Regions from separate parts of the Catellatospora sp. TT07R-123 genome, predicted to be linked through region 2. Evidence: predicted binding sites of a transcription regulator. Region 2 holds the regulator's gene; each other region holds the start of a gene.

Region 1 (9,417 bases), 800 kb from region 2:
GGAAGGGCACCTTCTACCTCGCCATGCGATGAGAAGGTGCCCTTCTTTACCCCCGGCAGGGCCGGGAGCGGGGTCAGTGCGAGTGCCCACCCGGGCCGTGCGAGTGGCCGTGGCCGCCGTTGCCGGCGGGCTCGGCCCTGACCGGCTTCTCGACGATCAGGGACTCGGTGGTCAGCAGCAGGCTCGCGATCGACGCGGCGTTGATCGCCGCGTTGCGGGTCACCTTCACCGGGTCCACGATGCCGGACTTGGCCAGGTCGACGTACTCGCCCTTGGCCGCGTCGAGGCCGTGGCCCCAGTCGCTGGCCTGGACCTTCTGCACCACGACGTAGCCGTCGTGGCCGGCGTTCTGGGCGATCCAGCGCAGCGGCTCGACCAGCGCCTTGCGCACGATCGAGACACCGGTCTTCTCGTCGCCGGTCAGGCCGAGGTCGTCGTCGAGCACCGAGGTGATCTGGGCCAGCGCGGCACCGCCACCGGGGACGATGCCCTCCTCGATCGCGGCACGGGTCGCGGCGATCGCGTCTTCGATGCGGTGCTTGCGCTCCTTCATCTCGACCTCGGTCGCGGCGCCGACCTTGACGACGGCGATGCCGCCAGAGAGCTTGGCGAGACGCTCGCCCAGCTTCTCCTTGTCCCAGTCGGAGTCCGAGGCCTCGATCTCCTTGCGGATCTGCGCGACGCGGGCGTCGACCTCGCCCTGCTTGCCGACACCGTCGATGACGGTGGTGGTGTCCTTGGTGATCACCACGCGGCGGGCCTGGCCCAGCACCTCGATGCCGACGGCGTCGAGCTTGTAGCCCAGCTCCGGCGCGACCAGCTCGCCGCCGGTCAGGACCGCGAGGTCCTGCAGCATCGCCTTGCGGCGGTCGCCGAACCCGGGCGCCTTGACCGCGGCGACCTTGATGGTCTTGCGGATCGAGTTGACCACCAGGGTGCTCAGCGCCTGGCCGTCCACGTCCTCGGCGACGAGCAGCAGCGGCTTGCCGGTCTGCAGGACCTTCTCCAGCAGCGGCAGCAGCTCCTCGATCGAGGAGATCTTGCTGGTGGTGATGAGGATGTACGGGTCGTCCAGCACCGCCTCGCCCGACTCGGCGTCGGTGACGAAGTGGGGCGAGATGAAGCCCTTGTCGAACTGCATGCCCTCGGTGACTTCGAGCTCGGTGGTCATGGTCGAGCCCTCTTCGACGGTGATGACACCGTCGCGGCCGACCTTGTCCATCGCCTCGGCGATGAGCTCACCGATGGCGCGGTCCTGCGCGGAGATCGTGGCGACGTGCGCGATGTCAGACTTGTCCGCGATCGCGACGGCCTTGCCGAGCAGGGCGTCGCTGATCTTGGTGACCGCCTGGTCGATGCCGCGCTTGAGACCGGCCGGGTTGGCGCCGGCGGTCACGTTGCGCAGGCCCTCGCGCACCATCGCCTGGGCGAGCACGGTGGCGGTGGTGGTGCCGTCGCCGGCGACGTCGTTGGTCTTGGTCGCCACCTCCTTGACCAGCTGCGCGCCCAGGTTCTCGTACGGGCTGGACAGCTCGATCTCCTTGGCGATGGTCACGCCGTCGTTGGTGATCGTCGGCGGGCCGAACTTCTTGTCCAGCACCACGTTGCGGCCCTTCGGACCCAGCGTGACCTTGACCGCGTCGGCGAGCGTGTTGACCCCGTGCTCCAGCAGGTGGCGGGCGTCGTCAGAGAAGCTGAGGATCTTAGGCATCTAATCGTCTCCTTAACGTGACGATGCCCCGGCCCACCACATGGTGCGCCGGGGCATCGCTGAGATCACTTCTCGACGACCGCGAGGACGTCGCGGGCGGAGAGCAGCAGGTACTCCTCGCCGGCGTACTTGACCTCGGTGCCGCCGTACTTCGAGTAGATGACCTTGTCACCCACCTTGACGTCGACCGGGATGCGGTTGCCCTTGTCGTCGACGCGGCCGGGGCCGACAGCGAGGACGGTGCCCTCCTGCGGCTTCTCCTTGGCCGTGTCGGGGATCACGAGGCCCGACGCGGTGGTGGTCTCAGCCTCGTTCGCCTGGACCAGGATCCGGTCCTCGAGCGGCTTGATCGCAACCTTCGTCGCGGTAGTCACGAGCATACCCTCCTGGGGTATAGCCCGGGTCTCGCGGCACGAGACCCAGGTGTCTGTCTGCTGGTCAGATCACCGCCCGCCAGGTGGCGTCGTCGCGGGTGTCGCCACCGACCGGGCGGTCATGCATTAGCACTCTGGCAGCCAGGGTGCTAACTCGAACACTATGTCGCCGCTAGCACTCAGTCAAGGAGAGTGCTAGTCGCCACGTCGGCCAACTTACCCCGTCCCCTACGTGAACACCGGGGATATCGGGATCTCCGCACGTGCGCCGCCCGCGTAGGGTGCGGCCATGCACGCCGTTTACACCCTTCCCGGTGACGCCGTGTTCCCCGAGGGGATCACCACCGCGCCCGGCGGCACCTTCCATGTCGGCAGCAGCCGCGACGGCACCGTCTACCGCGGCAGCCTGGACCACCCCGAGACCGAGGTCTGGCTGCCCGCCGGATCCGACGGGCGCACCTGCGTGCTCGGCCTGACCGTGCACGCCGGCACCCGCCTGGTCGCCTGCGGCGGCGACACCGGCCACCTGTACGTCTACGACCTGCGGACCGCCGCGCTGGTCGCCCGGCGCACCGCCCCGGACGCCCTGCTCAACGACGTATGGATCGTCGGCGACACCGCGTACGTCACCGACTCGCGCACACCCGTCGTGTGGCGGCTGCCGCTGGGCGACAGCGACGCGACCACCGGCGAGCTGGAGGTGTTCGCCACGGTCGAGGGCGCGGGCACGCTGCCGTTCCTCAACGGGATCACCGCCACGCCCGACGGGAGCGCGCTGCTGGTCGCCGCGCAGGGCGACGACAGCCTGTGGCGGGTCGACCTGGCCACCGCCGAGGCGACCCGGGTCGAGGTGGGCGCGCCGTTCGGGCCCGACGGCATGCTGCTGCTCGGCGACGCCCTGTACGGCCTGGTCAACGAGGGCACCAGCCACGCCGACGTGGTGTTCTACCTGTCCGAGGTGTGCATCGCCGCGGACGGGCGGTCGGGAGTGGAGGTGCGGCGCTGGCGCGAGGACTGCTTCGACGCCCCGACCACGCTGGCGTACGCACACGACCGGCTGCTGCTGGTCAACTCGCAGATGCACAAGCCCGGGGCGGGGGCACCGTTCCAGGTGGTCACTGTCGCGCTGCCAGAATGAGGCGTGGATCTCGACCAGCTGGCGCTGCTGCGTACCGCCGAGGGTGAAGCGGCCCTGGCCGCCGCCGCCCAGTCGGCCGACACCGACTCGCTGGCCGCGGCCATGGCACTGCGCTCGCTCGGCTTCGCCCCCGAACTGGCCAACGCGGCGCTGACCCAGGTCGCGCTGCGGCGCCGGGCCGCGTCCAAGTTCGGCGCCGACGCCGCCCGGGTCTTCCTCACCCGGGCCGGGCTGGAGCAGGCCACCCGCGAGGTCGTCGCGGCGCGGCGGGCCGCGCGGCTGGCCGCGGCCGGGGTGCGGGCCCTGGCGGACCTCGGCTGCGGGCTCGGCGCCGACCTGCGGGCGGTGACGGCCGCGGGCATCCGGGCGTACGGCGTCGACGCCGACCCGGTCACCGCCGCCTGCGCCGCCCTCAACGCTCCCGACGCGACCGTGACCTGCGGTGACGCCCGCGACTTCGACCTGGGCACCGTGGACGCGGCGTTCTGCGACCCGGCCCGGCGCAGCGGCGGGCGGCGCGTGTTCCGGCCCGAGGACTACTCACCGCCGTGGGACTGGGTGGCCGCGCTGCCGCAGCGGGTGCCGTACACCGTGCTCAAGCTCGCCCCCGGCATCGACCAGGGGCTGCTGCCGCCCGGTGCCGAGCTGGAACTGGTCTCCGTCGACGGCGACGTGGTCGAGGCCGCCGCCTGGTGCGGGCCGCTGGCCCGGGTGCCGCGCCGGGCCACCGTGCTGCGCGACGGCACCGCCCACGAGCTGACCGGCAGCGGGGACGAGCTCGCGCCGGTGGGGGCCGTCGGCGCGTACGTCACCGACCCCGACGGCGCCGTGGTCCGCGCCCACCTGGTCGCCGAGTTCGCCGCCGCCCACGACGGCCGCCTGGCCGACCCGTCCATCGCGTACGTCTACACCGACACGCCCGTGACCTCCCCCTTCGGGCGCTGCTTCGCCATCGACGAGGCCATGCCGTTCTCCCTCAAGCGCCTGCGCGCCGCCCTGCGCGACCGCCAGGTCGGGCGCCTGGAGATCCTCAAGCGCGGCTCCGCCCTCGACGTCGAACAACTCCGCCGTGACCTGCGCCTGTCCGGCCCCAACCCCGCCTCCCTCCTCCTCACCCGCACCCCCACCGGCCCCCTAGCCCTCCTCACCCACCCCACCCCCTAACCCCACCCACCCCACCCCACCGCCCCGCACGCCGCCGCACGCCGCCGCCCGCCCGGCACCGCCGCCCCGCACCGCCCGTCACCGCCGCCCGGCACCGCCGGGTGCCACCGGATGCCACCCGGCACCAGCCGGTACCGCCCCGGCACCACCCGGTTGATCATGAACTTATGGACGTGTTCGACGGCGTGTCTCCACCCTGCGACCGTGATCACCGGTCCCCTGGCCGGCGACGGCGGCGAATGGCAGCCGGTTCCGACCGGAGGCCGCGATCGCCGGTGGATGATCGCGATCTGCGGTCAAGACCAGCGGTTCACGGCAGGGTTTCGACCGGAAACCGCGATCACCCACCAGACCCCGCACCGCAGACCGCGCACCGCGCACCGCAGACCGCGCGCCGTGCACCGCGCGCGGCGCACGGCGCACCGTAGGGAACGGCAGGCGGAGTGACAGGCGCGGCAGAAGGCGACGGGCGCGGTGGCTTTGACCGCAAGCGGCGATGGCCGGTGGATGATCGCCGTCTGCGGTCAGAACCGGCGGTTCACGGCAAGGATCGGGCCGGGAGTGGCGATCGCTGGTGGACGATCGCCGTCTGCGGTCAGAACCGGCGGTTCACGGCAAGGATCGGGCCGGGAGTGGCGATCGCTGGTGGACGATCGCCGTCTGCGGTCAGGACCGGCGGTTCATGGCGAGGGTTGGGCCGGAAACAGCGATCATCCGCTGGACCGCACGGCCGGGTGAAGGGAACCGGGCCGCGGGGCGGTGGCTGGTGGGCGGTGGGGCGGGGTAGGGGCGGCGTAGCATCGGCGATCGTGGGTGGTCAGGGGACTCCGGCGACAGCGCTGCTCGCCAAGCAGAAGGTGGCGCACACGCTGCACACGTACGACGTGTCGGCCGACTCCCCCAATTACGGCGCGCTGGTCGCCGAGGCGCTCGGCGCCGATCCGGCGCGGGTGTTCAAGACCCTGGTCACCGAGGTCGACGGCGCGCTGACGGTGGCCGTGGTGCCGGTGACCGGCGAGATCGATCTGAAGGCGCTCGCCTCGGCGGCCGGCGGCAAGCGGGCTGCGATGGCCGACCGCGATCTGGCCGAGAAGACCACCGGGTACGTCCGCGGCGGCATCAGCCCGCTCGGGCAGCGCAAGCGCCTGCCGACCGTGATCGACGAGTCGGCGCTGGCCGGCGAGACGATGTATGTTTCCGCAGGTAAGAGGGGTCTTCAGCTCCGGCTGGCCCCCACCGACCTGATCCGGCTGACCGCTGCGGTCCTCGCCCCCATCGCCCGTTCCTGACCTGATCCGCCCCCGTTCCCTCCGCCGTCCCGGCATCTGGACGATCTTGTCCTGACGCTGGGTGATTTGTCCTGCCTGGAAGCCTTTCGCAACCCCGGACGACGGTCCGGTTACGCGCACGTTGCTGAATTGTTATTGCCAACAACAAACCCGAGGCTTGCGCGAACACATTTGTTCGCCATACGTTGTCGCACACAACAAAAACCGTGTGACCGGCCTCACGCACTGCCGATACCTGGCGAACCGCACCCCGGATTCGCCACCGCGGCTCCCCCGGACCCCGGATCCGGGACGCCGCACCGCTCCGCAACCACCCCGTGTAACAACCCCTGAATCCGAGAGGATTTGAGCAACGATGCGCAAAGGGATCCTGGCTCTGGCCACGTCCGGCCTCCTGGCTGTGACCGGCCTCGCCGCCTGTGCCGAGGACAAGGGTGCCGACACCGGCGCCCCCAAGACGCCGAAGATCGGCGTCATCCTGCCCGACAGCAAGTCCTCGGCCCGCTGGGAGACCGCGGACCGCAAGTACCTCGAGGCGGCCTTCAAGGCTGCCGGCGTTCAGGCCGACATCCAGAACGCACAGGGCGACAAGACCCAGTTCCAGACCATCGCCGACCAGATGATCACCAACGGCGCGACCGTGCTGATGATCGTCAACCTGGACTCCGGCACCGGTAAGGCCGTCCTGGACAAGGCCAAGGCGCAGAACATCCCGACGATCGACTACGACCGCCTGACCCTGGGCGGCTCCGCGTCGTACTACGTCAGCTTCGACAACAAGGCTGTCGGCAAGCTGCAGGGCGACGGCCTGGTCAAGTGCCTGACCGACAGCGGCGCCAAGAACCCGGCGATCGCGCAGCTGAACGGCTCGCCGACCGACAACAACGCCACGCTGTTCAAGGCCGGCGCCGTCGGCGTGCTTCAGCCGAAGTACGACGCCAAGGAGTACAGCCTCGTCGCCGACCAGCCCGTGCCGGACTGGGACAACGCGCAGGCTGGCGTGATCTTCGAGCAGATGTTCACGCAGGCCAGTGGCAAGATCAACGGCGTGCTCGCCGCCAACGACGGCCTCGGCAACGCGGCCATCACCGTGCTGAAGAAGAACAAGGTCAACGGCAAGGTCCCGGTCACCGGCCAGGACGCCACCGTGCAGGGCCTGCAGAACATCCTCGCGGGCGACCAGTGCATGACCGTGTACAAGGCCGTCAAGCAGGAGGCCGACGCGGCCGCCGCGCTGGCGATCTCGCTGGCCAAGGGCGAGACCAAGAGCACCGACCAGACCACCAAGGACACCGAGTCCGGCCGTGACGTCCCGTCGGTGCTGCTGGTTCCGCAGGCGATCTTCTTCAACAACGTCAAGGACGTCGTCACCGACGGCTACGTGACCAAGGCAGAGCTGTGCACCGCCGACTTCGCGGCCAAGTGCACCGAGGCCGGCATCAGCTGACCTCCCGGCTGCCGACGTGGTCCCCGGACGCCACCTCCACGGTGTCCGGGGACCACGTCCCTGTCGGAGAAGCAGCCTGTAAGCGAATCGCAGTGACCCCCTCGAACGGAGCGCCCGTATGGGAACCCCTCTACTCGAACTGCGTGGAATCAACAAGAGCTTCGGCCCGGTGCAGGTGCTCCGGAACGTCGATTTCTCGGTCCACCCAGGCGAGGTAACCGCACTCGTCGGCGACAACGGCGCCGGCAAGTCGACGCTGGTGAAGTGCATCGGCGGCATCTACTCGACCGACTCGGGCGAGTACCTGATGGACGCCAAGCCGGTCCACGTGCACAGCCCCCGCGACGCCGCCCACCTGGGCGTCGAGATCGTCTATCAGGACCTGGCGCTCTGCGACAACCTCGACATCGTGCAGAACATGTTCCTGGGGCGCGAGCGCCGCAGCGGCATCATCCTGGACGAGCCCAGCATGGAGCAGTTGGCCGCGCAGACGCTGGCCGGGCTGTCCGTGCGGACCGTCAAGTCGGTGCGGCAGCTGGTGTCGAGCCTGTCCGGCGGGCAGCGGCAGACCGTGGCCATCGCCAAGGCCGTGCTCTGGAACAGCAAGCTGGTGATCCTCGACGAGCCCACCGCCGCGCTCGGCGTCGCCCAGACCGCCCAGGTGCTGGAGCTGGTCCGGCGGCTGGCCGACAACGGCCTCGCCGTCGTCCTCATCTCGCACAACATGAACGACGTCTTCGCCGTCTCCGACCGCATCGCCGCGCTCTACCTGGGGCAGATGGCGGCGCAGGTCAAGACGACGGACGTGACCCACGCGCAGGTGGTCGAGCTGATCACCTCCGGCCGCAGCGGCTCGCTCGGCCTCGTCGAGGAAGGGGCGGCGGCATGAGCGCCGTTACTGCCACCAGCAAGGCCCCGGCCGAGCGGGTGCCGGCCACCGACGAGAAGGCTGGCGTGTGGTCGTACACCAAGGACTACGGCCGTCGCCTGCGCGGCGGTGACCTGGGCTCGCTGCCCGCAGTCGGCGGCCTGCTCGTCCTCTGCGTGGTCTTCTCGATCGCCCGGCCGCGCTTCTTCACCCCGATCAACTTCGCCAACCTGCTGACCCAGGCCGCGCCGCTCATGATGATCGCCATGGGCCTGGTCTTCGTGCTGCTGCTGGGCGAGATCGACCTGAGCGCGGGCTTCGCCTCCGGCGTCTGCGCCGCGATCCTGGCCAAGTCGCTGGCCGAGTGGGGCATGCCCTGGTACGTCGCGATCCTGATGGCGATCGCCACCGGCATCGTGATCGGCGCGATCATCGGCTTCCTGGTCGCCAAGATCGGCATTCCGTCGTTCGTCGTGACGCTGGCCGGCTTCCTGGTGTTCCAGGGCGTGGTGCTGACCCTGCTCAAGCAGGGCACCAACATCTCGATCCGCGACACGGTGATCCTGGGCATCCAGAAGTCGAACATGAGCCCGCTCCTGGGCTGGGGCTTCGCCGCGATCGTCATCCTCGGTTACGCCGGGGTGCAGCTGTACTCGCTGGTCAACCGCCGCAAGCGCGGGCTGGCCACGGCGCCCTGGCAGATCATGGCGCTGCGCGTCGGCGGTCTGGCCGCACTGACGATCTACGCGGTCGACACCCTGAACGTCAACCGCGCGCCGGTGTTCGGCGAAGTGCGGGGCGTGCCCAACGTGGTGCCGGTGATCGCCTCCATCCTGGTGATCTGGACCTTCGTGCTGCGCCGTACCAAGTTCGGCCGGCACATCTACGCCGTGGGCGGCAACCGTGAGGCGGCCCGGCGCGCTGGTATCAACGTGGACTTCATCCGCATCTCCGCGTTCGTCATCTGCTCGGCCATGGCGGCCGTCGGCGGCATCGTCGCGGCCAGCGAGGCGGCCTCGGTCGACCCGAACACCGGCGGCTCCAACGTGCTGCTGTACGCGGTCGGCGCGGCCGTCATCGGCGGGACCAGCCTTTTCGGCGGCAAGGGTCGCGTGATCGACGCCGTGCTCGGCGGCCTGGTCATCCAGGTGATCATCAATGGCATGGGTCTGGTCGACTGGCCGGCCGGCGTCAAGTACATAATCACCGGCGGGGTGCTGCTGCTCGCCGCGAGTGTCGACGCCCTCACCCGCCGCCGCGCGGCGGCCAGCCGCTGACCTTTGCATGGCCAACGGGAGAAGCATGCGAGCGGGACCGAGCCAGGAGGAGATCCGGCGGCAGAACCTGGGCGCGTTGCTCCGTTTCGTGCACGTACGTGGTCAGATCTCCCGCGCCGAGCTCACCTCTGAACTCGGTCTCAACCGCT
Region 2 (9,417 bases):
CGGGGCAGAGCACGAGGTCGCCGAGCAGCGCGGGCTGCCCGCCGGAAGCCTCCGACGGGCCGTGGTCGATCGTGTCCTCGTCCATCGGGAACGCGAGCACGTCGGTCGGGCCTTCCTTGCCCATCCAGCGGTGGTTCAGCTCGGCCATGTAGTCCGAGTCGACCAGCAGCACCGACAGCTCAGCCAGCGGGTTAACACCCATCTGGGCCAGCGCGTGCCGGGCCACGGCCACGATGTTGTCGGCGTCGACGTCATACCCGGACTCGTTGGCGATCTCGATAGACACGTTCCATCCCTCGGTTCAGCGGCGGCGCCCCGCACCGCGGCGCGGCACGGAATGCACGTTCGCAGGCAGCGTCTCACGCTGCTGGATCTCGTCCCACTTGGCGTAGGCGTCAACGATCTCGCCCACCAGGCGGTGGCGCACCACGTCCGAGCTCGACAGCCGGGAGAAGTGCACGTCCTCCAGGCCGTCCAGGATCTCCTGGACCACCCGCAGGCCGCTGCGCTGGTCGCCGGGCAGGTCGATCTGCGTCACGTCGCCGGTGACCACGACCTTGGAGTTGAAGCCGAGGCGGGTCAGGAACATCTTCATCTGCTCGGGCGTGGTGTTCTGGGCCTCGTCCAGGATGATGAAGGCGTCGTTGAGCGTCCGGCCGCGCATGTACGCCAGCGGAGCCACCTCGATCGTGCCCTGCGTCATCAGCCGCGGGATCGCCTCGGGGTCCATCATGTCGTGCAGCGCGTCGTAGAGCGGGCGCAGGTACGGGTCGATCTTCTCGTTGAGCGTGCCGGGCAGGAAGCCCAGCCGCTCGCCCGCCTCGACCGCCGGCCGGGTCAGGATGATCCGGGTGACCTGCTTGGCCTGCAGGGCCTGGACCGCCTTGGCCATGGCCAGGTAGGTCTTGCCGGTGCCGGCGGGCCCGATGCCGAAGACGATCGTGTGCGCGTCGATGGCGTCCACGTACTTCTTCTGGCCCAGGGTCTTGGGGCGGATGGTGCGCCCGCGCCGGGAGAGGATGTTGAGAGTAAGGACCTCAGCGGGCCGCTCGGTGTTGCCCTCATCGGTCAGCATGCCGACGGTGCGTCGGACGGCGTCCTCGGTCAGCGTCTCGCCCTTCTCGATAAGTTCCAGCAGCTCACCGAAGACGCGCTCGGCGAGCGCGTTCTCGGCGGCGGGGCCGGTGATGGTGATTTCGTTGCCCCGCACGTGTATGTCGCTGGCAAGGGCTTTCTCGATGAGCCGGAGCACGCGGTCGCCGGTGCCCAGCAACTGGACCATGACACTCGGGTCAGGCACGGTGATCTTGGTTTGCACCGCGTGCGGAACCGCGTTGGGAGTGGAAGCAATGCTCATAAGACGGCCGTGAGGCCTCCCGCCACCCGCTCTCTACCCTCGTCAGCGACTCTTTCCGCCGCCGCTGCTCCCATCGTAGTCGCCGTGTTGCAAGCCGCCAGTGCTTAACAAGCCGGGGGCGGCGCCACCCCCGGCTCGGGGCGTCAGGGGCGGCTGGCCCACACGCCGTCGAAGGACTCCTGCTGCCGCGTGAAGCGGTACGTCGCCCAGTGCATCCGGACCACCTCGCCGTGCTCGTCGCGGGTCAGCCGCAGCAGCTCGCCGACCTCCCGGCCCGACACCGTACGCAGCACGTCCGGCTGCCCCGGCAGCTGCGCGAACACGCTCGGCGCCACCTCGGCCGGGTCGTCGGCGCCCGAGGCGGTCAGCGCGCCGTCGCGCCAGCGGAACACGTGCTCGAAGCCCTCGCCCCACCAACGGCCCAGCACCGAGCGCAGGCCGTCGGGCGCGGGGGTGCCCGGCGACCACGGCGCGACGTCCACCGGGTCCTGGGCCAGCGACTCGGCCATGAGCTGGTGCGGCAGGTCGAGGATGTCGCCGGCCGTGCCGGAGGAGGCCAGCACCGCGCAGGACATGCCGCCCGGGTTGCCCGCACCGCCGTGCCGGCCCGCGGCCGCGGCCAGGAAGCCCGGCATGGCGCCGTTGTGGCCCACGTGCAGCACCCGGCCCGGCTGCGGCCACAGCATCAGGCCCAGGCCGATGCCCGAGCCCCACACCGTCTCGTGGCGCGGGGTCAGCGGCCAGCGCGCCTCGTCCAGGGTCGCCGCGGCCAGCACCCGCCCCTGCGGGTCGGCCGAGCGCGGGTCGGCCAGGAACGCGGCCCAGGCCGCCATGTCGGCGGCGGTGCTCCACAGCTGCGCCGCCGGCGCGGCCCCGAGCATGTCGAACGCGGGCTCCGGGCGGGCGTGGTCGGAGTACTCGTCGACCAGGTAGCCCACGGCCGCGTGCGCGGGCGGGTCGTACGTCGTGGCCGACAGGCCCAGCGGGCCGCAGATCCGCTCGGCGACCAGCTCCCGCCACGATCCGCCCAGCCGCTGCTCGGCGACGTGGCCCAGCAGCGCGAAGCCCAGGTTGGAGTAGTGGAACCGGCGCGAGGGCGGGTGCACCGCCTCGGCGTCGGCCAGGTCGGCGAGCAGGCCCGGCAGCTCCGGGGCGGCCAGGGTGTCCCAGATGTCGCCGAACGGCTCGCGCTGCAGGCCGCCGGTGTGCGACAGCAGCCGCCGGATGGTCATCGCGCCGTGCGCGGGCACCTTCAGGTGCGCGCTCAGCGGGTCGTCGAGGTCGAGCAGGCCCGCGTCGCGGCACTGGAGCACCAGCACGGCGGTGAAGGTCTTCGTGATCGACCCGATACGGAAGGGGGTGGCCGCGTCCAGCGGGGCGGTCGGGTTACCCGAGCCGCCTACCTGGAACATCCACACCGGACGATCGGCCCGGCGCAGTGCGACACTCAGCGCGGGCACTCTGGCCTGCGTCTGGACCTGTCGGACCAGTCGCTCCAGAGCCGCGTTCACGTTCGCCATGCGGCGAGACTACCCGGTGAGATCGCCGTCCATGTCGACGCCGCCGAGCACGTGGGCGTGCGCGTGGAACACCGTCTGCCCCACCGAGGCGCCGGTGTTGAAGATGACCCGGAAACCGGTGCCGTCCAGGCCTTCCGCCGCCGCCACGTCGGCGACGGTGCTCAGCACCTCCCCGGCCAGGGCCGGGTCACCGGCGCCCAGCGCGGCCACGTCGGCGTAGTGCTCCTTCGGGATGACCAGCACGTGCACCGGCGCCTTCGGCGCGATGTCGCGGAACGCCAGCGTGGTCTCGGTCTCGCGGACCACGGTCGCCGGGATCTCGCCCGCGACGATCCGGCAGAACAGGCAGTCGGGTTGGGTCACGGCACAGATCGTAGGCTGAACTCCGTGTCAGTGCGCAAAATCCTGGTGACCGGTGCGTCGCGCGGCGTGGGCCGCGCGGTGGCGGCCGCGTTCGCCGCGAACGGCGACCGGGTCGCCGTCCACCACCGCGACTCCGCGGACCTCGCCGAGTCGCTGCGGGCCGAGCTGCCCGGCTCCGGGCATGTCGTGGTACAGGCCGACCTGGCCGACCCCGCCGCCGTCGCCGCGATGACCGACGCGGCCGCCGACGGGCTCGGCGGGATCGACGTGCTGGTCAACAACGCCGGGCAGGCGTACCCGCACCCGATCACCGAGGTCTCCTACGAGCAGTGGCAGCAGGCCTGGGCCCGTACCCTCGCGGTGAACCTGACCGGCCCCGCGAACGTCACCTGGTGCGCGGTGCGGCACATGCTGGCCCGGCCCGAGGGCGCGCCACCGGCGCGGATCGTCAACGTCGGCTCGCGCGGGGCGTACCGGGGCGAGGCGGGCCAGCCCGCGTACGGCGCCGCCAAGGCGGGGCTGCACGCGATGGGCCAGTCCCTCGCCGTCGCGCTCGCCCCGTACGGCATCGCCGTGGCCACCGTCGCCCCCGGGTACGTCCTGGAGGACCCGTCGAACGCGTCGTACAAGGTGCCGCGCGGTGCCGAGCACGCCGCCCAGTCCCCCTTCGGCCGCGTCGCCCGCCCCGAGGAGGTCGCCGCCGCCGTCCTCTGGCTCGCCTCCCCCGAGGCCGAATGGGCCTCCGGCGCCGTCCTCGACCTCAACGGCGCCTCCCACCTCCGCTGACCGCCCCGGGCCCTGGGCCCAAGATCGGCCAAGTTGCCGGGCAATCGTGGGAAAGACGGCCCAAGATACGCCCGATTGCCAGGCAACTTGGCCGATCTTTAACCGCGCCCGGCGGGCAGGTCACCAGCGGTTGAGGCGGGCCGAGAGGACGCTGAGGGCGGCGACGCCGGCGGTGGAGGTGCGCAGGACCGTGCTGCCCAGGCGGACGGGGACCGCGCCGGCGGCCGTGAACGCGGCGACCTCGGCCGCGTCGATGCCGCCCTCGGGGCCGACCACCAGGATGATCTCGCCGGAGTCGGGCAGCGCGGCGGCGGCCAGCCGCTCGGTGGCCTCCTCGTGCAGCACGTACGCCGCGGCGGCGCCCGCCAGGCGCTGGGCGAGCTGCTTCGTGGACACGTCCGGGTCGCCGCCGACCTCGGGCAGCCAGGTGCGCCGGGCCTGCTTGGCGGCCTCGCGGGCCACCGCGGCCCACTTCTCGCGCGACTTGGCGCCCCGGTCGCCGCGCCACTGGGCCACGCTGCGGGCGGCGGCCCAGGGCAGGATCTCGTCGACGCCGACCTCGGTCATCGCCTGTACGGCGAGTTCGCCCCGGTCGCCCTTGGCGATGCCCTGGGCGACGGTGAGGCGGGGGGCGGGCGGGTCGTCGTACGCCCGGCTGGTGATGGCGACGTCGAGCGCGCCCTTGCCGACCGCCGTGACCACCGCGGTGGCCAGCCCGCCGCGCCCGTCGGCGAGCAGCAGCTGCTCGCCGACCCGCAGCCGCTGCACGGTGGCGGCGTGATGCCCCTCAACCCCGCCGAGGGTGTACGACTCCCCCGCCGGCAACTTGTCAACCAGGAACAGCGGCGCGCTCACCGGCTCACCTTCCGATGTCGATCAGGAAGCCGTGCCCCCGACACGCCGCCGAACCGTGCCATAAGTTCATGATCGACCCGTGAGGGGGGCACGGCCGGGGGTCAGTGGCCGTTGAAGGCGTCGCGGACGCGGGAGAAGAAGCCGCCTTGCTTGGACAGTTCGGCTACCTCTTCGCCGCGGAGGCGGGCGAACTCGCGGAGCATGCGCTCCTGTTCGTTGTCTAGTTTGGTGGGGGTTTTGACGTCGAGGTGGACGAAGAGGTCGCCTCGGCCCTGGCCGCGCAGGTGCGGGACGCCCTTGCCGCGGATGCGCAGGGTCGAGTTCGGCTGGGTGCCGGGCTTGACCTCCAGCTGCTCCTCGGAGTCCAGCGTCTTGATGGTGAGGCGGGTGCCCAGGGCGGCCGCGGTCATCGGGACGGTGACCTTGCAGTGCAGGTCGTCGGCCTTGCGCGCGTACACGTCGTGCGAGCGCTCGTGGATCTCGACGTACAGGTCGCCGGAGGGGCCGCCGCCGGGGCCGACCTCGCCCTGGCCCGCCAGGCGGATGCGCATGCCGTCCTCGACCCCTGCCGGGATCTTGACGGTCAGGCTGCGCCGGGTGCGGACCCGGCCGTCGCCGGCGCAGGTCGGGCACGGGTGCGGGATCGTGGTGCCGTAGCCCTGGCAGGCGTTGCAGGGGCGCGAGGACACGACCTGGCCGAGGAAGGTGCGCTGCACCGACTGGACCTCGCCGCGGCCGCCGCAGGTGTCGCAGGTCTGCGGATGCGTGCCCGCCGCGGTCCCGGCGCCGGAGCAGGTGGTGCACAGCACCGCCGTGTCCACGGTGATCGGGGCCTCGACGCCGAACGCGGTCTCGACCAGGTCCAGGTCCAGCCGCAGGATCGCGTCGGCACCCGGCCGGGTGCGCGGGCGCGGGCCGCGCGAACCGCTGCCGCCGAAGAAGGCGTCCATGATGTCCTGGAACCCGACGAACGGGCCGCCGCCGCCCGCGCCGGGGCCGGCCCCGCCGCCGCCCGGCGCCAGCGGGTCGCCGCCGAGGTCGACGATCCGCCGCTTCTGGTCGTCCGAGAGCACCTCGTACGCGTTGTTGATGTCCTTGAACTTCTCCGCCGCGGCCGGGTCGGGGTTCACGTCCGGGTGGTACTGCCGGGCCAGCTTGCGGTAGGCCCGCTTGATGTCGTCGGCGTCGGCGTCCTTGGGCACACCCAGGATGCCGTAATAGTCCTTGGCCACGCTGTCCTCAAGCCTCGTTCAACAACACGCTACGGAAAAATCGTCGGTCAATTCTGCGCCAGCAGCTCGCCGACGTAACGTGCGACGGCACGTACGGTGGCGATGGTGCCGGGATAGTCCATCCGGGTCGGCCCCAGCACGCCCAGGCCTCCCACCACGGTGCTGCCCGGACCGTATCCGGTGCTGACCACCGAGGTGACCCGCAGGTCGGCGACCTCGTTCTCGTCGCCGATGCGCACCCGGGTCGCGCCCGCCTTCACCTCGTCGAAGAGCTTGAGCAGGATGACCTCCTCCTCCAGCGCCTCCAGGATCGGGCGCAGCGAGCCGGTGGCCAGGTCCAGCGGACCCACCCGGGCCAGGTTGTGCGTGCCCGCCAGCGCGAGGCGCTCCTCGTGCCGCTCGACCAGGGTCTCCATCAGCACGCTGGCCAGGGCGGTCACGGTCGCCTTGGCCTCGGGCTCGGCCCGTTCGACCAGCCCCTGCACCAGCGGGGGCGTGTCGGCGAGCTTGATCCCGGCCAGGGTCACGTTGAGCAGCCGGCGCAGCTCGGTGATCTCGTCAGGTTCGACGGGGGTGGGCAGCTCGACCGTACGCTGCTCGACGCGGCCGGTGTCGGTGATCATGACGAGCAGCAGCCGGGTGGTGGAGACCGGGACCAGTTCCAGGTGGCGCACGGCCGACCGGGCCAGGCTCGGATACTGCACCACGGCGACCTGCCGGGTGAGCTGGGCCAGCAGCCGGACGGTGCGGTGCACCACGTCGTCGAGGTCGACGGCGCCGATGAGGAACCGCTCGATGGCGCGGCGCTCGGCCGGGGTCAGCGGCTTCACCCGCGACAGCCGGTCCACGAACAGCCGGTAGCCGCGGTCGGTGGGCACCCGCCCGGCCGAGGTGTGCGGCTGGCGGATGTAACCCTCCTCCTCCAGCACGGCCATGTCGTTGCGGACGGTCGCCGGGGACACGCCCAGGGCGTGCCGTTCCACCAGCGCCTTGCTCCCGACCGGCTCCTGCGTGGAGACGTAGTCCTCCACGATCGCACGCAGGACCTCGAGCTTGCGGTCGTCCAGGCCCATGCCGCTCCTCCCGCTTGGCACTCGTGGTTGGTGAGTGCCAGTCTACGTGGCCGCGCACCGGGTTGGGATAGGCGTGGTGACCCGCCCGACACCCCGAGCGGCCGGACAGGGGGTCCGACCGGTCGCGGCGGGGCCCGAGACGGACCAGACAACGATTGAGCACGTAGGCGGTTGCAGATTGTCGCCTATCGGTCACGGGTGTTGACTGGCGCCGTTTGATCCACAGACCTAGCCTGACGGGCATGAGTGAACCCACCCCGCCCGGTTCCGCCCCCCAGGAGCCGCCGGTGCCGTCGGCTCCGTCCTTCGAGCCTCCGGCCCCGGCCGCGCCGCCGTCGGCACCGTACTCGCCGCCGGCCTCGGGCGGTTACACGGCTCCTCCGCCCGGCCCCGCGCCGGTCGGCTTCGACAGCAACGACGACAAGACCTGGGCCATGGTCGCCCACTTCGGCGGCGCCGCCGGCGCCCTGCTCGGTGCCGGCACGGGCGGCTGGGTCGCCCCGCTGATCGCGCTGCTGGTGCAGGGCCCGAAGTCGCCGACCGCCCGCGCCCACGCGATCGCCGCGCTGAACTTCCAGATCGGCATCACCATCGTGGCCGCGATCTGCTGGATCCTCAGCTGCCTGGTCGTGACGATCCTGATCGCCCTGGCCGCGACCGTCGTCGGCGCGATCTTCGGCGTGCTCGCCGGCATCAAGGCCAACGAGGGCTCGTCGTACAACTACCCGCTGACGCCGCTGAAGCTGGTCAAGTAAGACCGCCTCACCACGCCAGCAGGGAGTGGACCACCGCGTCCGCCAGCAGCCGGCCGCGCAGCGTCAACGCTGCGCGGCCGTCGCCGTATCCGGCCTCGGTGAGCAGCCCGTCGGCCAGCGCCCGCGCCGCCGCGTCGCGCCCGGCGCCGTCGAGGCGGGCCAGCGGCAGCCCGTCGGCCAGGCGCAGCTGGAGCAGCACCTCCTCGGTGTGGCGCTGCTCGGCGGTGAGCACCTCCCGGCCCAGGCCCGGGGACAGGCCCTCGGCCAGGCGGGCGGCGTACCGGCTCGGGTGCTTGACGTTCCACCAGCGCACCCCGCCCACGTGGCTGTGCGCGCCCGGCCCCAGGCCCCACCAGTCGCCGCCGCGCCAGTAGAGCAGGTTGTGGCGGCAGCGCGACGCCTCGTCCGCGGCCCAGTTCGAGACCTCGTACCAGCTCAGCCCGGCCCCGGTCAGCGCGGCCTCGGCGGCCAGGTAGCGGTCGGCCGCGACGTCGTCGTCGGGGGCGGTCAGCTCGCCGCGGCGGACCCGCGCGGCCAGCCGGGTGCCGTCCTCCACGATCAGGGCGTACGCGCTGACGTGGTCCACCCCGGCCCCGATCACCGCCGCCAGCGAGTCGGCGAAGTCCTGCTCGCTCTCCCCCGGCGTGCCGTAGATCAGATCCAGGTTGACGTGCTCGAACCCGGCCTCGCGGGCCTCGGTGGCGGCGGCCGGGGCGCGCCCGGCGGTGTGCTTGCGGTCCAGGATGCGCAGCACCCCGGGCGCGGCCGACTGCATGCCCAGCGAGATCCGGGTGAACCCGGCCGCGCGCAGTTCCCGCAGCGAGGCGGGCGTCACCGACTCCGGGTTGGCCTCGGTGGTCACCTCGGCCCCGGCGGCCAGGCCCCAGGTGTCGTCGATCGCGGCCAGCATCCGGCCGAGCTGGTCGGGACGCAGCAGCGTCGGCGTGCCGCCGCCGACGAACACCGTGTCCACCTGCGGCGGGGCGGGCATGACCTTCGCGGCCAGGGCCAGCTCCGCGAGGACCGCCTCGACGTACCCGTCGGTGTCGGCCCCTCCCAGCTCAGAGGCCGTGTACGTGTTGAAGTCGCAGTATCCGCACCGGCTGGCGCAGAACGGGACGTGCAGATATACGCCGAAGCCGCGCCCGCCGACGTCGGTCAGCGCGGACTCGGGCAACGCACCGTCGTCGGGTACGGGTTCACCATCGGGAAGCTGGGCCACGCCTCTAGTCTGCCAACATGTCGTCACCTGACTCCCCGCTCGTACGGGTCACCCACGCCCGCGGCGTAACCACCATCACGCTCGACAGCCCGCACAACCGCAACGCGCTGTCCCAGCGGCTCATGCGCGAGCTGCTCGACGCGCTGGCCGCGGCCGGTGCCGACGACGCGGTGCGGGTGGTCGTGCTCGACCACACCGGCCCGGTGTTCTGCTCCGGCGCCGACCTGGCCGAGACCGCCGCGGCCGCCGCCTCC
Region 3 (9,417 bases), 1.1 Mb from region 2:
CGGCCCTTACCCGATCTCCGATGGAGCGGCAGCATGCTCGGACCGGTCTCCGATCCGTACGATCCCGACACGCAGACACCCGAGCTGATCGGCTACCTGCCGCCCGCCGAAGCGTTCGTGCCGGTGGGAGGCGACGAGGACCCCCTGGTCAACCCGGTGGTCGACGGCATGGCCGGCTGGGCGCACCGGGTCGGCGGGGTGCTGCGTCGCGGTTGGCCGGTGCTGCTGGGCCTCTTCGCGCTGACCCAGCTGCTGCCGTCGCTGGTCTTCAAGGTGCTGGTGGTGTACGGCGTGACCGGCGTACACGGCATCGGACCGCTGTCGCGGGTCGCCGACTCCAGCGTGCTGGTCACCTCGATGGCGCAGACGTCGCTGGTCGCCCTGGTGCTGCTGCTGGCACCGCGGATGCTCGGGTACGCCGCCGCCGCGTACGCCGCGGTCCGGCAGGCGGACGCGCAGCCGGTCACCTTCGGCGGCGCCCTGCGCTACGGCCTGCGCCGCTTCGTCGGCCTCACCGTCTGGCACGTGGCCGCCGTCGCGCTGGTCGGCATCGTCTTCTACGTGCTGCTGTGCTGCTCGGTCCAGGCCGCCCAGAGCTGGCTGGGGCTGCTCCCGGCGGTGCTGCTCGCGGCCTACCTCTGCCTGTGCGTCGCCTTCCTCGGGCCCGCGTACCTGTTCGAGCGCGCCGCGCCGATGACCCGCTCCCGGACGCTGACGCACGCGCGGTTCTGGCCGACGACCGGCCGGCTCGTGCCGCTCGGGCTGGTGAGCCTGCTCGGCCTGGTGCTCGACTCGCTGCTGGCCCGCCTCGCGGTCATGGCGCAGCTCACCGACGTGCTGCCCGTCGCCGTGCTCGACGTGGCGGTGAGCCTGGTCGCCGGTCTGGTGCTGCTGCCGCTGTCGGTTGTGCAGTTCAGCGGCGTGCTCGTCGCGTACGCGGAGGCGCGGGGCCACACCGGCGAGCTGGTCCGGACCTCGCTGCTCGCGGCGGAGCTGGGCTGATCGCCGTACGCGGCGCCGCCCGCGCGCGAAGGTGAAGGTGAACCGTTCTCGATGTGTCCGGCGGGCGAACGCGTGTGATCATCGGTCGGTTCGCTTGCACTCGGGGGGCGAGAGTGCTAAACAGGTGTTTGGCACTCTCCTGTGGTGAGTGCCAAAACGAAACCAAGAGTCGGACTGGCGGGGCTGCTGAATGGTGGCAGCCGGTCGTCGCGGGCCAGCCGTCCGACCTCGGGACTTGTCCAGGAGGACAACGCCGTTATGGCCAAGATTATTGCGTTCGACGAGGAGGCGCGCCGCGGCCTCGAGCGGGGCATGAACATCCTCGCTGACGCCGTAAAGGTGACGCTCGGCCCCAAGGGTCGCAATGTCGTGCTCGAGAAGAAGTGGGGCGCCCCCACCATCACCAACGATGGTGTGAGCATCGCCAAGGAGATCGAGCTCGAGGACCCGTACGAGAAGATCGGCGCCGAGCTGGTCAAGGAGGTCGCCAAGAAGACCGACGACGTGGCCGGTGACGGCACCACGACGGCGACCGTCCTGGCTCAGGCGCTGGTCCGCGAGGGCCTGCGCAACGTCGCCGCCGGCGCGAACCCGATGGCCCTGAAGCGGGGCATCGAGGCCGCCGTGGCGTCCGTGGCCGAGGAGCTGTCGAAGCTCGCCAAGGACGTCGAGACGAAGGAGCAGATCGCCTCCACCGCCTCGATCTCCGCCGCTGACACCACCGTCGGCGAGATCATCGCCGAGGCGATGGACAAGGTCGGCAAGGAAGGCGTCATCACCGTCGAGGAGAGCAACACCTTCGGTCTGGAGCTGGAGCTCACCGAGGGTATGCGCTTCGACAAGGGCTTCAACTCGGCGTACTTCATCACCGATCCCGAGCGCATGGAGGCGGTCCTGGAGGACCCCTACCTGCTGATCGTGAACGGCAAGATCTCCAACGTCAAGGACATGCTGCCGATCCTCGAGAAGGTCATGCAGAGCGGCAAGCCGCTGCTGATCATCGCCGAGGACGTCGAGGGCGAGGCCCTGGCCACCCTGATCGTGAACAAGATCCGCGGCACCTTCAAGTCCGTCGCCGTCAAGGCCCCGGGCTTCGGCGACCGCCGCAAGGCCATGCTGCAGGACATCGCGATCCTGACCGGCGGCCAGGTCGTGTCCGAGGAGGTCGGCCTCAAGCTCGACAGCACCGGTCTGGACATGCTGGGCCGCGCCCGCAAGGTCGTCGTGACCAAGGACGAGACCACCATCGTCGACGGTGCCGGTGACGCCGAGCAGATCAACGGCCGGGTGAACCAGATCCGCGCCGAGATCGAGAAGTCGGACTCCGACTACGACCGCGAGAAGCTGCAGGAGCGCCTGGCCAAGCTGGCCGGCGGTGTCGCGGTGATCAAGGTCGGCGCGGCCACCGAGGTCGAGCTCAAGGAGCGCAAGCACCGCATCGAGGACGCCGTCCGCAACGCGAAGGCGGCCGTCGAGGAGGGCATCGTCGCCGGTGGCGGCGTGGCGCTCGTGCAGGCCGGCAAGACCGCGTTCGACAAGCTCGACCTGAGCGGCGACGAGGCCACCGGTGCCAACATCGTCCGGGTCGCGCTCGACGCCCCGCTGCGGCAGATCGCCGTCAACGCGGGCCTCGAGGGTGGCGTCGTGTCGGAGAAGGTGCGCAACATCGAGCCGGGCTGGGGCCTCAACGCCGCCACCGGCGAGTACGTCGACCTGCTCAAGGCCGGCATCATCGACCCCGCCAAGGTGACCCGCTCGGCGCTGCAGAACGCTGCCTCGATCGCGGCCCTGTTCCTCACCACCGAGGCCGTCGTGGCCGACAAGCCGGAGAAGGCGTCGGCCGCCCCGGCGGGCCCCGGCGGCGGTGACATGGACTTCTGATCTTTCGGGATCAGAGGCGGCAGCTCTGCTGATCTCTCGGGATCGCGAGCGTATGAACAGCGGAAAGGCCCCGGCTTCGGCCGGGGCCTTTCCCGTGTGCGTCACATGCTTTCGAGCTCGCGGCCCCTGGTCTCGTGCACCGCCTTCGAGACGAAGATGAAGGCCAGCAGCGCGAACAGGCAGTAGAGGCCGTACGCGAAGGTCAGGCCGATGCTGGCCAGCGCCGGGAAGGTGGTGCTGATGAGCCAGTTGGCCACCCACTGGGCGGCGGCGGCCACGGCCAGTGCCGTCGCGCGGATCGTGTTGTTGAACATCTCGCCCAGCAGCACCCAGACGACCGGGCCCCAGCTCATACCGAACGCGACGACGTAGAGGTTCGCCGCGACCAGGGCGACCTTGCCGACGTCGGGGCTGAGCATGGTCACGGACTCGCCCGCCGCGTTGACGGTCTGCGTGGCGGTGGAGAAGCACCAGGCCATCGTGCCGAGCGTGACCACCATGCCCGCCGCGCCGATGAGCAGTAGCGGTTTGCGGCCGATCCGGTCGACCAGGGCGATCGCGATCAGCGTGGTGATGATGTTGGTGACGCTGGTGATCACCGTGATCAGCAGCGAACTCGACTCGCTGAAGCCCACCGACGCCCACAGCGTCGACGAGTAATAGAAGATCACGTTGATGCCGACGAACTGCTGGAACACCGAGAGCAGGATGCCCACCCAGACGATCGGCAGCAGGCCCAGGCGCGGGCCTCTGAGGTCGGACAGGCGCACCTTCTCGCCGGGGCGGCTCACCGTACGCTGAATGTCCTCGATCCGCTGGTCGACGTCGCCGCCGATCAGCCGCTTGATGACCTTGCGGGCCTCGGCCAGGCGGCCGCGCCGCACCAGGTAGCGCGGCGATTCCGGGATCTGCAGCGCGAGCACCGCGTAGATCACCGCCGGGATCGCGGCGGAGGCGAACATCCACCGCCACGCCGCGCCGCCCCACGGCACCGAGGCCATCGCCCCGCCCGCGACGTCGGCGAGCAGGTAGTCGACCAGCAGGGCGACGAAGATGCCGCTGACGATGGCGAGCTGCTGGAGCGAACCGAGCCGGCCGCGCATGTGCGCGGGGGACACCTCGGCGATGTACGCCGGGGCGATGACGCTCGCCGCGCCGACCCCCAGGCCGCCGATGACGCGCCAGACGGTCAGGTCCCAGGCGGCGAAGGCGAGTGCCGATCCGATCGCGCTGACGACGAACAGGGCGGCGGCGATGAGCATGACCCGTACCCGGCCGAGCCGGTCGGCCAGCGGACCGGCGAACCAGGCGCCGACGGCGCAGCCCAGCAGTGCCGAGGACACCACCAGGCCGAGGACGACGGAGTTGAGATGGAAGGTCTCCTGCAGCGCGTCCACGGTGCCGTTGATGACGGCGGTGTCGTATCCGAAGAGGAATCCGCCCACCGCCGCCGCGGTCGAGACCATGATCGCCGCGCCGTGCGCCTCCGCGGCGCTGCCCGGGACTGACGACGAGGCTGCCACGTCCTCATCGTCGCGCAGCGTTCGCGACATTGCGCCCGAACATGAAAATTGGTGCAATCGACGCATGCGCCGGCTGTCGCGTTGAGAAGGTGCCCTTCCACCACGGAAGGCGACGACAAGGTGCCCTTCCCTGCCACCGGAGGCTAGAGGGGCTTGCGGAGCAGGAAGAACACGCGCTCGATGACAGCCCCCGCGGCGCCGGAGTAGAAGCTCACCGGCCCCACCCACCCGATCTGGACGCTGCGCAGCCCTCGATCGGCCTGCTCGCGCAGGCACCGGCGCAGCAGCACGCCGCCGATGCCGAGTCCCGTCGCGGCGGGCAGGGTGCCCATCGGGCCGAACCAGCTCGGGCGGCAGCCGCCCCAGGCCGCGAAGCCGACCGGCGCTCCGTCGCGGAAGGCCAGTTGGCAGCCGCCGTGGCCGCCGATCGCCCGCTCCACCTCGGCCACCCAGGCCGCGTCCCACTCGGCGGCGATGATCGGGCGCAGCTCGGGCAGGTCGGCCGGGGTCGCGGCGCGTACCACGACGTGCGCGGCGGCCAGCCGCTCCTGGGCCGAGCGCGTCTCGCGCAGCGCGGGCGAGCCCTCGACCAGCTCGGCGGTCATGTTCCAGGCCGTACGGTCGTGCGCGTACCCGAGCGCGGCCAGCGAGCACAGCGCGGGCGTGTACCGCACGTCCACCCCGGGCCAGGCGTGCACCGGGGCGTTGCCGCTGACCTGGACCGCGGTCAGCCCGCGCCCCCGCAGCATCTCCTCCACCGCCTCGACCAGCGCCCGGCCGTGCCCCTGGCGGCGGTGGCCCGGGTCGACCGCGAGCAGGTCCAGGTGCCCGACCGCCGGGTCGCGATGGCCGGTGCTGCCCAGGGCCACCCCGACCACCTCGCCGTCGGGTTCGTCGCCGTCGATCGCGACGAAGCCGGTCGACCCGGCCAGCAGGTCGACTATCTCGGCCGCCTCGGCCGCGTCGTCGGCCAGCAGCGACCGCTCCAGCAGGCCGGTGACGGCGGCACGGTGGTGCGGCTCGTACGGGCCGATCATGACGGTCAACGCTACCCCGCGGCGGCGGTCACGGCGTCCGCCGCGTTGACGATGCCGGCGCCGGCCTGGTCCGCCTCCGTTCCGCAGCCGGTGGGGACGGCGGGCTTGGCGCCGCGGCGCAGCAGCTGCTCGGTGCCGGGCAGGTCGCCGACGAGTTCCGGGTGCGCCGACCACAGCAGCGCGATCACGCCCGCGACGTGCGGAGTCGCCATCGAGGTGCCACTGAGCTTGGCGTACGTGTTGCCCGGCATCGCCGACAGCACCTCGTCGCCGGGGGCGGCCAGGTCGGGCTTGCCGTCGGCCGGGCCCCGGCTGGAGAAGTCGGTGATCTGGCGCTGCTCGTTCACGGCCGCGACGGTGATCGACGCCGGGTCGGTGGCGGGCGGGGTGTCCAGCGAGCCGCACCGGGGCCCGGTGTTGCCCGCGGCGGCGACGAAGGCGATCCCGGCCGCAGCCAGGGCGGCGGTGGCCGGGCGCAGCACGGTGGCGTCACAGCCCTCGATCGGCGGGCAGCCCCACGAGTTGGTCAGCACGTGCGGGGCGCGCGCCGGGCGGCCGTCGGTGAACGGGTTCCCGCCGTGCGGGAACGGCGCGAGCATGAACTGCATGCAGTCCAGGTACAGCGAGGGGCTGCTCATGTTGCGTTCGAGGTTCACGCAGGCGACCCACTGCGCGCCGGGGGCGACGCCGACGTTCTCGCGGCCCACGGCGGTGGCCATGGTGTGCGTGCCGTGGCCGTTGTGGTCGTTGGGGGTGGTGCTGCCCGACCAGGGGTCGTACCAGGAGTCGTCGCCGCCGCGGTACTGCGCCGACAGGGCCGGGTGGGTGCCGTCCACGCCGGAGTCGGAGCCGCCGACCACGATGCCCGAGCCGGTGATGCCGCGCTTCCACAGGTCGGGTGCGCCGACCTGCTGGAGGTTCCACTGGGTCAGCGCCGGGGGCTGGGTCTGCGTGCCGTGGCTGACCCCGATCGGCCGGGGCAGCGGCCTCAGCCGCTGGTCGAGCAGCACCCGGTCGACGTCGTCGCGCGTCTCCAGCCACGCCTTCAGCTCCGGGCCGCCGTTCACCCGCAGCGCGTTGACCAGGTAGTACGGCTGGTAGTCGAAGTGCCAGCGGTCGAGGTCGCGGCGCAGCGGCGCCTGGGTGCGCTCGGCGTGCTCGACGAGCCGGTGGTAGACGGCGGCGACCCGGGCGTCGCGGCCGGGCCCGAGGCCGGTGGTGGTCGGCAGGCCGGTCAGCGGCGCCTGGTCCTTGAGCACCACGAACAGCTGGTCGCCGTAGAGGCCGGGATGTCCGGCGGACAGGTAGAAGGCGCCGGCGCCCAGGCCCAGCACCACGGCCAGGCCGGTGGCCAGGGCGCGGTTGCTGGTGCGCGGCCGCACCGCCAGCGTGTCGACGAACGGCGCCGGTCCGGCCGTTCCGTACCAGCCGCCCGCCGGGGCGCCGGGCGGGACCGGGTACGGCGTCGGCGCGGCCGGATGGCCCGGCACCGCGTGCGGCGGCACCGGGGGCGGGGCGTACGGGGCGGTGACGGTCCTGGTGCGGATGGTCCGCAGCAGGCCCAGGCCGTACGCCAGGCCCAGGATCAGGGCGATCGCCAGCGAGACCAGGGCCGCGAGGAAGACGTAGTACGGGACGTCGTGGTCGTACAGGCTGAGGTTGATCTCGTCGGGGTCGACGAAGGCGAGCGGGCCGAAGACCGCCAGCGCCACCGTGACCAGGGTGGCCCGGCCGGACGGGCTGGCGGGGGCCAGCGCGGCCACCGCGAAGCCCAGCGGCGGCAGCACCAGCAGCGTCAGCAGCTGCACCCCGGCGGCGCCGGTCCCGGCCGCCACCAGCGTCAGCACCACGCCCGCCACCAGGCCGCCGACCAGCACCAGGGTCGGCCTGCCCCGGGTCGTGAAGTGCCGCCACAGGTCCCAGCCGAGCACGGTCGCGGTGAACCAGCCGACCGCGGCCGCCGCCAGCAGGGCCGTGACCGTCTCGGTGAACCCGCCCAGCGCCCCCGCCCACAGGAACGGCACCAGCACCGCCACGCCCGCGAGCACGGCCCACCCCAGCGCCCCCGGCGTCGCCTGCGGGCGTGCCGTGACGGAGTCGTCCACCACGGGCGCGGCCGGACGCGACGCCGCGACGGCACTGTCCGATCCGGGCACATCGGCCTCGGCCGGAGGCGGGACAGTTGCGGCGGGCCGGGCGGCCGGGCGGGCGCGGCGCGACAGCAGCCATGCGGCGACGGCCGCGACGGCGGCCAGGGCGAGCAGGTACAGCTCGTTGGCGGTGGCCGGGATGAGGCGCAGCAGGCAGCCGACGGTCAGCGCACCGGCACCGGCGAGGAAGGCGCGGCCGGTGGCCCGTACGCCCTCGTGCCGGGGCAGGGACGCCAGCAGCGCGGCCGGGCCGCCCACCAGCAGCGCGGCGCCCACCGCCGGGGCGAGCCAGACCCAGCCGGGGGCCTCCAGGCCGAACTGGCCGAGCAGCTGCTCCCAGAAGACGAGGCCGTACTGGCTGGCGACGGCGAAGCACACGGCCCACAGCCCGAGCAGGACGGCGAGGATCTTCATGCCCGCAGCCGGATTCGCCCCGGTCGGAGGCGGCGGCGCCCACGTCGCCGCAGGCCACCCGCCCTGCTGCGATCCGGGGGCGCCCGAGTTGTGCGGAACACCCTGTCGATCACCGTATGAGGACACAGCCGCACGGTACCGTGATGGGATGCGTGACCGCAGCGTGTCCCGCTTTGCCGCCGGCGCCCTCTCGCCAGAGCGCCGCAGTGCCGACCTGCGCCGGCTTCGCGAAGAAGAGTTCGATGTCCTGATCGTCGGGGGTGGAGTGACCGGTGCCGGTGCGGCACTGGACGCCGCCTCGCGCGGCCTGCGGGTCGCGCTCATCGAGGCGAGCGACCTCGCCTCCGGCACCTCGTCGCGCTCGTCCAAACTGATCCACGGCGGCCTGCGCTACCTGGAGCAGCTGGAGTTCCCGCTGGTGCACGAGGCGCTGCGCGAACGCGGCCTGCTCACCACCCGGCTGGCCCCGCACCTGGTGCGGCCGGTGCCGTTCCTCGTGCCGCTGCCCGCCGAGCAGCAGGGTGTGTCCGGGGTGGCCCGGCGCGCCTGGCACCGGGTCTACTACGGCGCCGGGGTCGCGCTCTACGACGCGTTCGCCGGGATCGTCGGGCACGGGCGCGGGATGCCGCTGCACCGGCACCTGACCCAGGCCGGGACGCGGCGGCTGTTCCCGTCGCTGCGGGAGGAGGGCCTGGCCGGGGCGATCCGCTACTACGACGGGCAGGTCGACGACGCCCGGTTCGTGGTGACGGTGGCCCGGACCGCGGCCAGCCTCGGCGCGGCCGTGGTGACCGGGGTGCGCGCGGTGGGCCTGCTGCGCCAGGCCCGCGAGGTCACGGGGGTACGGGTCAGCGACGGCACCGGGGAGTTCGACGTGCGCGCCCGCACCGTGGTCGCGGCGACGGGCGTGTGGAGCGGCGACGTGTCGTCGTGGCTGCCCGACGCGAAGATCGGGTTCCGGGTGCGGGCGTCCAAGGGCGTGCACCTGGTCGTGCCGCGCTCGGCGATCACGGGCGAGGTCGGGCTGATCCTGCGTACCGCGACGAGCGTGCTGTTCGTCATCCCGTGGGGCGGGCACTGGATCATCGGCACCACCGACACCGACTGGGCGCTGGACCGGGACCACCCGGCCGCGTCGGCCAAGGACATCGAATACCTGCTCTCGCACGTCAACGCGGTGCTGGACCGTCCGATCGGGCTGTCCGACATCGAGGGCGTGTACGCCGGGCTGCGGCCGCTGCTGTCGGGGGAGTCCGACTCCACCTCGGCCCTGTCCCGCGAGCACGCGGTGGTCGAGCCGCTGCTCGGGCTGCTGCTGGTGGCGGGCGGGAAGTTCACCACGTACCGGGTGATGGCACAGGACGTGATCGACCGCGCGGCCCGCCGCCTGGGCACGGTGCGGGCCAGCGG

What was found. Region 2 encodes HrcA, which represses chaperone genes, less so after heat shock. Its sites were predicted from a motif close to GGTTNGCACNCTCNNNNNGAGNGTGCNAACC; they were not measured.
Region 1: the regulator HrcA is predicted to act here: its motif matches at 2,210-2,240, upstream of groES (co-chaperone GroES).
Region 3: the regulator HrcA is predicted to act here: its motif matches at 1,129-1,159, upstream of groL (chaperonin GroEL).

The regions. Positions count from the first base shown of each region.
Region 1 is NZ_BNEM01000001.1:3,948,089-3,957,505, forward strand. It holds gene groL (chaperonin GroEL) at 74-1,711, opposite strand; gene groES (co-chaperone GroES) at 1,777-2,091, opposite strand; gene Cs7R123_RS16885 (SMP-30/gluconolactonase/LRE family protein) at 2,375-3,223, shown strand; gene Cs7R123_RS16890 (class I SAM-dependent methyltransferase) at 3,227-4,387, shown strand; gene ybaK (Cys-tRNA(Pro) deacylase) at 5,197-5,676, shown strand; gene Cs7R123_RS16900 (sugar ABC transporter substrate-binding protein) at 6,032-7,123, shown strand; gene Cs7R123_RS16905 (ATP-binding cassette domain-containing protein) at 7,242-8,012, shown strand; gene Cs7R123_RS16910 (sugar ABC transporter permease) at 8,009-9,268, shown strand; gene Cs7R123_RS16915 (ROK family protein) at 9,294-9,417, shown strand, end outside.
Region 2 is NZ_BNEM01000001.1:3,147,355-3,156,771, forward strand. It holds gene ybeY (rRNA maturation RNase YbeY) at 1-286, opposite strand, end outside; gene Cs7R123_RS13440 (PhoH family protein) at 302-1,357, opposite strand; gene Cs7R123_RS13445 (serine hydrolase) at 1,501-2,877, opposite strand; gene Cs7R123_RS13450 (histidine triad nucleotide-binding protein) at 2,887-3,240, opposite strand; gene Cs7R123_RS13455 (SDR family NAD(P)-dependent oxidoreductase) at 3,265-4,026, shown strand; gene Cs7R123_RS13460 (16S rRNA (uracil(1498)-N(3))-methyltransferase) at 4,147-4,881, opposite strand; gene dnaJ (molecular chaperone DnaJ) at 4,983-6,113, opposite strand; gene hrcA (heat-inducible transcriptional repressor HrcA) at 6,161-7,186, opposite strand; gene Cs7R123_RS13475 (DUF4870 domain-containing protein) at 7,429-7,941, shown strand; gene hemW (radical SAM family heme chaperone HemW) at 7,949-9,163, opposite strand; gene Cs7R123_RS13485 (enoyl-CoA hydratase-related protein) at 9,181-9,417, shown strand, end outside.
Region 3 is NZ_BNEM01000001.1:4,205,066-4,214,482, reverse strand. It holds gene Cs7R123_RS18240 (hypothetical protein) at 34-1,002, shown strand; gene groL (chaperonin GroEL) at 1,261-2,883, shown strand; gene Cs7R123_RS18230 (sugar porter family MFS transporter) at 2,985-4,436, opposite strand; gene Cs7R123_RS18225 (GNAT family N-acetyltransferase) at 4,550-5,452, opposite strand; gene Cs7R123_RS18220 (S8 family serine peptidase) at 5,455-8,007, opposite strand; gene Cs7R123_RS18215 (glycerol-3-phosphate dehydrogenase/oxidase) at 8,156-9,417, shown strand, end outside.